DNA from 2 places in the Rhodoferax sp. AJA081-3 genome. Region 1 is predicted to be linked to the other one. Evidence: predicted binding sites of a transcription regulator. Region 1 holds the regulator's gene; the other holds the start of a gene.

Region 1 (4,211 bases):
AAATGTAAGCGCTCTAAAAAGCTTGGCGCAGGATGGCACGCGCTGGCAACAGGCTCAGTACAATCGTTCAAGCTCGCTCTGAGCAAGTTCCGTGCCTTTATGAAAAAACCACCCCTATTCCTGCTGCTGTTGGCCCTGTGTGCGGCGTTGGCCCTGCCTGCGTGGGCGGAGAAGGCCGACCGCAAGAAAGATACGTTTTTCGAAGCTGACAGCTTGCGCATCGATGATGTGAAGCAGACCAGCGTGTTCTCAGGAAACGTTGTGATGACCAAGGGCACCATCATCGTTCGTGCCGCCAAGATTGATGTGCGCCAAACCCCTGATGGTTTTGAATTGGCCGTCATCACCGGCACCCCCGACAAACCGGCTTTTTTCCGGCAGAAGCGTGACGCGGTGGACGAATTTATCGAGGTCGAGAGTGAACGCATCGATTACGACGGTAGCGCCGACATCGTCAAATTCACCGGCAAGGCCCAGTTGCGCCGCCTGCGCGGTGCGGAGCTGGCCGATGAAATCAGTGGCGCGGTCATCGTGTATGAAAACCTCACCGACAAATTCAGCGTGGACGGCAGCAGCACGGCCGCCGCCAGCCCCGGCGTGACCCCAGCACCGGGCGGCCGGGTGCGTGCCATGTTGACGCCCAAGCCGGAAGCGGTGGCGTCTGCCACCCCGGCCGCCAAAACACCGGTGCAACCCGGCCCAACCTTGCGCCCCTCTGCCACCCTGGGGAGTAACCCCCAGTGAGTGAATCGGTAGAGACGGTGCCCGACACCGCGGTCGGGCGGCTGGAAGTCAGCCATATCCAGAAGTCTTACGGCAAACGCCAGGTCGTCAAAGACGTGTCGCTGACCGTACGCACCGGCGAGGTGGTGGGCCTGCTGGGCCCCAATGGCGCGGGCAAGACCACGTCGTTTTACATCATCGTGGGCCTGCTGCGCGCCAGTGCGGGCGACATCACCATCGACGGCCACTCCATCGAACACATGCCCATCCACCGCCGCGCACGCCTGGGTCTGGGTTATCTGCCACAAGAAGCGTCGATCTTCCGCAAACTCAATGTGGAAGACAACGTGCGCGCCGTGCTGGAACTGCAGCACGACGAGGCTGGCAAGCCGCTGAATGGTGCCGAAATCGAGCGCCGCCTGACCGCCCTGCTGCAAGACCTGCGGGTGGAGCATCTGCGCGAATCCCCGGCCCTGGCCCTGTCCGGTGGCGAACGCCGCCGGGTGGAGATCGCCCGGGCGCTGGCCACGCGGCCCCGGTTTATTCTGCTGGACGAGCCCTTTGCCGGTATCGACCCGATCGCCGTGATCGAGATCCAGCGCATCATCAATTTCCTGAAGTCGCGTGACATTGGGGTGTTGATCACCGACCACAATGTGCGCGAGACCCTGGGCATTTGTGACCACGCCTACATCATCAGTGATGGCACGGTGCTGGCCGAAGGCACCCCCGCCGAGATCGTGGCCAACGCCGATGTACGCCGCGTGTACCTCGGCGAACATTTCAAAATGTGATGGATATGGCCCCCACGCTCCACCGCTGCGCGGGTCGCTGCCCCCCGAGGGGGCTAATTTGCCTTGGGGCGGCCCGGCAGCAAATTGCCGTTCCCGCCGACTACCGGTCTGATTTGCTATGAAGCAGGGCCTTTCTCTACGCGTTTCGCAGCACCTGGCGCTCACGCCCCAGTTGCAGCAGTCCATCCGCCTCTTGCAACTCTCCACGCTGGAACTCAGTCAGGAGGTGGAGCAGATGCTGGACGAGAACCCCTTCCTGGAGCTGACCCAGGACGAGGCCGTGCGCGAGGACTTTGGCCTGGCCCAGGCCGACACACCGGTCAGCGCCGGTGAGCGCGAAGCCGAGGTTGCTCCTGCTTCCATAGCAGACTATGCAGATTCCACGGGGGCTAGCGGCACAAAAGACGAAGAGACAACGCCGCTGGGCAGCGGTGACGATGAGCCCAGCTGGGACGGCGACGGCACCACCGAGATGGTGCCCGACGATGGCGAATGGGGCACGGACGCCAAAGCCAAAGCCAACAACTTAGGCGACGGCGAAGATACCGACGCCACCGAGTTGGCCCGCACGCAGGAATCCTTGCAGTCCTTTTTGCACCGCCAGGCCCTGAGCCTCAGGCTGAGCGAGACCGACGCCAGCGCGTTGCGCTTTCTGATCGAGTCGCTGAACGACGACGGCTACTTGGAAGACCCCTTGCCCGACCTGGCCCGCAGCCTGGCCGGTGACGACGAAGAACAGGTTGAAGACCTGGTGCACCACTTCACGGTGGCCTTGGGTCTGCTGCACAGCCTGGAGCCAGCAGGCGTGGGCGCGCGCGACCTAGGCGAATGCCTGCGCCTGCAGCTGCGCGCCCAACTGGACGACGCGCTGAACCCGCCCGAGCCCGAATACGCCAGCCTGTTGGCACTGGCTTTGCGCATCTGCGGCCAGCCCATGGATTTGCTGGCCCGCCGCGATGTCAAAAATCTGGTCCAACGCTGTGGTGGCACCGATGCACAAACGCGCGAAGCCATCACACTGATCGCCCGGCTGGAGCCCAAACCCGGGCGCCGCTTCATCGACGTGGAGCGCAATATTGTGGTGCCCGACGTGTTGGTGGTGGCCGCAGGCAAGGCCCGCAATGGCATCAACCCGCAGTTCCGCGTCATGCTCAACCCCGAGGTCATGCCCAAGCTGCGGGTGCACGACATTTATGCCAACGTGCTGCGCAACCACCGCGGTGGCGGCAAAGACAGCGCCAGTTACGCCGGCCTGCAGCAGCGCCTGCAAGAGGCCCGCTGGTTCATCAAGAACATCCAGCAGCGCTTTGACACCATCCTGCGCGTCAGCACGGCCATTGTGGAGCGACAAAAGGGCTTCTTCTCCCACGGCGAGATGGCCATGCGCCCACTGGTGCTGCGTGAGATTGCGGATGAGCTGGGTTTGCACGAGTCCACCATCAGCCGCGTCACCACCGCCAAATACATGGCCACGCCGTTTGGCACCTTTGAGCTGAAGTACTTCTTTGGCTCTGGCCTGGGCACCGAGTCTGGCGGCAACGCGTCCAGCACCGCCGTGCGTGCGCTGATCAAGCAATTCATCAGCGCCGAGAGCGACAAGAAGCCCTTGAGCGATAACCAGATTTCCGAAATGCTCAAAGAGCAGGGCATTGAATGCGCCCGCCGCACCGTGGCCAAATACCGTGAGGGGCTGAAGATTGCTCCCGCTTCACTGAGGAAGGCCCTATGAATCAACTCCAAATTTTCCTCCCCTGCGCCGCCGGCGTGGAAGACCTGTTGGCCCACGAGGTGCACGACCTGACCGGCCTGATGGGTGAAGACCTGCTGACTCGCCGCGGTGGTGTCATGGCCCGGGCCTCGTGGCGCGATGCCATGCGCCTGAACCTGCACAGCCGTCTGGCGCAGCGGGTACTGGTGCAACTGTCTTACTCTGAATACCGCAGCGAACAAGACCTGTACCGTGCGGCCAGTGACGTGGCGTGGGAGATCTGGTTCACACCCAAACAGTCCATCAAGGTCGAGGTGACGGCGCAGCACAGTCCTTTGACTTCTTTGAACTTTGCCGGACTCAAGATCAAGGACGCCGTGTGTGACCGCTTCCGCGACAAGGCCCACGGCGTGCGCCCGGACGTCAACACCCAGTGGCCCGATGTGCGCATCTACGCCCACCTGACCACCGACACCTGTTCGTTGTACATCGACACCTCGGGAGAACCCCTGTTCAAACGCGGCTGGCGCGAGGACAAGGGCGAGGCGCCACTAAAAGAAACCCTTGCCGCGGCCATGATTGCCGCCAGCGGCTGGGCCGATGGCGACGACGATCTGTTGCCGCTGTATGACCCCTGCTGCGGCAGCGGCACCATTGCCATCGAAGCTGCACAGATCGCCTGCAATATTGCGCCGGGCAGCCTGCGCCGTTTTGCGTTTGAGAAATACATACCGTTCCAGCAACACGTGTGGGACGCGATCAAGGCCGATGCCGCCGCCGCAGTGGTCAAACCCGAGCCGGGCCAGAAAGCCCTGATCTATGGCAGCGATGTGGCCCACCGCATGGTGGACTTTGCCCAGCGTAATGCCGAACGCGCCGGTGTGGCCGATGTCATCGAATTCCGCGGTGGTGATGCCTTGCAACGTATGCCGCCTACCGACATACCGGGCGTGCTGCTGCTGAACCCGCCGTATGGAGATCGTATC
Region 2 (4,211 bases), 530 kb from region 1:
GGAACCCGTTCAAAACAAAAAGTATCGCTGCGCCATCGGCAAGCTGACCGCAGGCTCACACGTCAGTAACTGCCCATCCGCCCGCACGCTGTAGGTCTGCGCATCGATCTCCATCACTGGCAGATAGCTGTTGTGCACCATGTGCTGCTTACGTACGCCGCGGATATTTTTCACCGCGCTCAGTGTCTTGGCCAAGCCAAAGTTCTCCTTGATGCCGGCGTGTAATCCCGCCTGCGACACAAAGGTCAACGAGCCGCGCGACAACGCGCCGCCAAAAGAACCAAACATGGGACGGTAGTGCACCGGCTGCGGGGTGGGAATGGATGCATTGGGGTCGCCCATAGCCGCCATGGAGATGAAGCCGCCCTTGAGAATCAGCGCGGGCTTGACGCCGAAGAAGGCGGGCTTCCACACCACCAGATCGGCCCACTTGCCCACTTCGATACTGCCCACCTCGTGGCTGATGCCATGCGCAATGGCGGGGTTGATCGTGTACTTGGCGATATACCGTTTGGCGCGGAAGTTGTCGTTGCGGGCGTTGTCTTCGGGCAGCGGCCCGCGCTGAGCCTTCATCTTGTGCGCCGTCTGCCAGGTGCGGATGATGACCTCACCCACGCGGCCCATGGCCTGGCTGTCGCTGCTCATCATGCTGATGGCGCCCAGGTCGTGCAGGATGTCTTCGGCGGCAATGGTCTCCTTGCGGATGCGGCTTTCGGCAAAGGCCAGGTCTTCGGCAATGCCCGCGTCCAGGTGGTGGCAGACCATCAGCATGTCCACATGCTCGTCCAGCGTGTTCACCGTGTAGGGCATGGTGGGGTTGGTGGAGCTGGGCAAAAAATTGTCGTGCCCCACGACGCGCAGGATGTCGGGCGCGTGGCCACCGCCCGCACCTTCGGTGTGGAAGGCGCACAGGCCTCTACCCTTGGTGGCGGCAATGGTGTCTTCCACAAAGCCGGATTCGTTCAGCGTGTCAGAGTGGATGGCGACCTGCGTGTCCGTTGCATCGGCCACGTCCAGGCAGTTGCTGATGGCGCTGGGTGTGGTGCCCCAGTCTTCGTGCAGCTTGAGGCCGATGACTCCGGCGCTGATCTGCTCATGCAGCGCCGCCGGCAGGCTGGCGTTGCCCTTGCCCAGAAATCCAAGGTTCATGGCGAAGGCATCGGCTGCCTGCAGCATGCGCTCAATATTCCAAGGACCGGGCGTGCACGTGGTGGCAAACGTGCCAGTGGCAGGGCCGGTGCCGCCGCCCAGCATGGTGGTCACACCGCTGGCTGCGGCTTCTTCGATCTGCTGGGGGCAGATGAAGTGTATGTGGCTGTCGATGCCGCCCGCGGTGACGATGTTACCTTCGCAACTGATGATCTCGGTGCCAGGCCCGATGATGATGTCCACGCCCGGCTGCGTGTCCGGATTACCAGCCTTGCCGATGGCGACAATGCGCCCGCCCTTTAGGCCAATGTCGGCCTTGACGATGCCCCAGTGGTCCAGGATCAGCGCATTGGTCATCACGCAGTCCACGGCACCCTCGGCACGGGTGCGCTGCGATTGCGCCATGCCATCGCGTATGGTCTTGCCACCGCCGAATTTGACTTCTTCGCCGTAGCTGCCCGCGGCCAGTGTGTAGTCCTTCTCCACCTCGATCAGCAGTCCGGTGTCGGCCAACCGCACGCGGTCACCCACCGTGGGGCCGAAAATCTCCGCATAGGCGCGGCGTCCAATCGTTGCCATAGTCAGAGTTTTCCTTGCGTTAAGCCACGAAAGCCGTAGACGATGCGATCTCCGCCGAAGTCCACCAGTTCCACGGTGCGTTGCTGACCGGGCTCAAAGCGCACAGCCGAACCCGACGCGATGTTCAGGCGCATGCCCTGCGCTGCAGCCCGGTCAAAGCCCAGGGCGCCATTGGTCTCGGCAAAGTGGTAGTGCGAGCCCACCTGTATGGGGCGGTCGGCTGTGTTCTGCACAACCAATGTGGCGGTGCGCCGGCCTGCGTTGAGCACGTGTTCGGGGCTGTTGTCGTCACAAAGGATTTCACCGGGGATCATGGCTTGCTCACTTTCCTTTGCGCGAGATCCACACCGCCAGTGCAGACAAGGCGCTCACCACCACAAAGCCCCACACATCAGTGGCATGCCAGTGGGCACCACCGCCCAGACCATGACCATCATGGGCAAATACGGCGCTAGCCCCCGCGGATACTGCATACACAGCTATGGAAAGCGTAGCGTTTAAAACTGGGTTTCGCATGAGAGTTTTCTCCAGAGGGAAGGGAGCAGGTCTTAAACAATGGGCTGGTGCACAGTGACCAGTTTCGTGCCGTCGGGGAAGCTGGCTTCGACCTGAATGTCGGGGATCATCTCGGCAATGCCTTCCATGACGTCGTCGCGGGTCAGTACGGTGCGGCCTTCGCTCATCAGCTGGGCGACGGTCTTGCCGTCGCGGGCGCCTTCCATGACGGCGGCGCTGATCAGGGCCATGGCTTCGGGGTAGTTGAGCTTGAGCCCGCGCGCCTTACGCCGTTCGGCCAGCAGGGCGGCGGTGAAGAGCAGCAGTTTGTCTTTCTCGCGGGGGGTGAGTTCCATGTCTCGCTCTCAGTTGGTTGGCAGAGGTCTTTGGGATTATTAGGCAATATCCGTGCCCTGCAAGTTGGCCGTGTACGCCAAATGCCGGATGCCTGTTGGTATGCGCCCGCAGTGGGCATTGGGTGGCTGTTCTGCTCCGTGTCCCCCGCCCGCTGTGCGGGCTCCTCCTTTTACCTGCGCAGAACAGCCACCCAATGCCCGCCGCTGGAGTCTTTGCTCGCAACAGTAAATACCTAGGGAGTTTTGCGTCCGATGCGTGCCCAACCAGTCGCGCGGTATCAGTCGGGTAGTGGGTTTTGCGCAGGTAAAGGAGGAGGCCGAAGGCCGGGGGACACGGAGCAAAACCCGCTGCCCAACTGATACACAACTACCGTGGCATGAAATCTGCACCATGCCTGCGTGCAACCCGTACCCGATCTGCCCCCAGCACCCACTGCCCCGTTGCAGCGGGTCGTCAAGATCCGCCGCGACTACAACAACTGGGTCGCTAGCGAGACCATGGAAGACTACGCACTGCGCTTCACGCCGCAGCGATTTCGCAAATGGTCCGAGTGGCGGGTGGCCAACACCGCCTTTGGCGCTGCATCCTTCCTGGTGCTGGAAGCGGTTGGCGCCACGCTGCTGGTGCAATACGGGTTTGTGAACGCCTTCTGGGCCATCCTGGTGACCGGTATCGTGATCTTCCTGGCCGGGCTGCCCATCAGCGTCTACGCCTCGCGGTACGGCGTGGACATGGATTTGCTCACCCGCGGCGCCGGTTTTGGCTACATCGGCTCCACCATCACCTCGCTGATCTACGCCACCTTCACCTTCATCTTCTTCGCGCTGGAGGCGGCCATCATGGCCTATGCGCTGGAACTGGCGCTGGACATTCCGCCCAGTTGGGGCTATTTGATCTGCTCCCTGGTCGTGATTCCGCTCGTGACACACGGCGTGTCGGTCATCAGCCGGCTGCAGGTCTGGACGCAGCCGCTGTGGCTCTTGATGCTGTTCTTGCCGTTTGGCTTTGTGTTGGTGCGAAATCCCGCTGCATTTGAGGGCATTACGCACTATGGTGGTGATTTTGGCGTGGGTGGGGTTTTTAATCTGCACTTGTTTGGTGCTGCATTGACCGTAGGCATTGCGCTGATCACGCAGATGGGCGAGCAGGCCGACTACCTGCGCTTTATGCCGGCGCAGACCGCACAAAACCGTAGGCGCTGGTGGTTGTGTGTGATGTTGGGCGGGCCGGGATGGGTGGTGTTGGGTGTGGCCAAGATGCTGGGCGGTGCCTGCCTGGCCTACCTGGCCATCACACATAGCGTGCCGACCGACCGCGCAGTTGACCCCAACCAGATGTACCTGGCGGCCTATGAGTATGTGTTTACCTCGCTGCAATGGGCGGTGGCGGCCACTGCGGTGTTTGTCGTCGTGTCGCAGCTCAAGATCAATGTCACCAATGCCTATGCGGGTTCACTGGCTTGGAGTAACTTTTTCTCGCGCCTGACCCACAGCCACCCGGGGCGCGTGGTGTGGGTGGTGTTCAACACACTGATCGCCTTCATGCTGATGGAGATGAACGTGTTCCACGCGCTGGGCGATGTGCTGGGGCTGTATTCCAACATCGCCATCGCCTGGATCATGACCGTGGTG

What was found. The regulator sigma-54, encoded in region 1, starts transcription at its own class of promoters, with help from an activator protein. The targets are predictions, from matches to a motif close to TGGCANGNAANCTGCTTT.
Region 2: HZ993_RS09040 (urease subunit gamma) is a predicted target of sigma-54. The motif match lies at 2,620-2,637, and genes of this name have one in related genera.

Annotation. Positions count from the first base shown of each region.
Region 1 is NZ_CP059068.1:2,470,479-2,474,689, reverse strand. It holds gene lptA (lipopolysaccharide transport periplasmic protein LptA) at 100-744, shown strand; gene lptB (LPS export ABC transporter ATP-binding protein) at 741-1,517, shown strand; gene rpoN (RNA polymerase factor sigma-54) at 1,636-3,246, shown strand; gene HZ993_RS11520 (class I SAM-dependent RNA methyltransferase) at 3,243-4,211, shown strand, end outside.
Region 2 is NZ_CP059068.1:1,941,786-1,945,996, reverse strand. It holds gene ureC (urease subunit alpha) at 10-1,728, opposite strand; gene HZ993_RS09050 (urease subunit beta) at 1,731-2,042, opposite strand; gene HZ993_RS09045 (hypothetical protein) at 2,050-2,244, opposite strand; gene HZ993_RS09040 (urease subunit gamma) at 2,277-2,579, opposite strand; gene HZ993_RS09035 (ATP-binding protein) at 3,078-4,211, shown strand, end outside.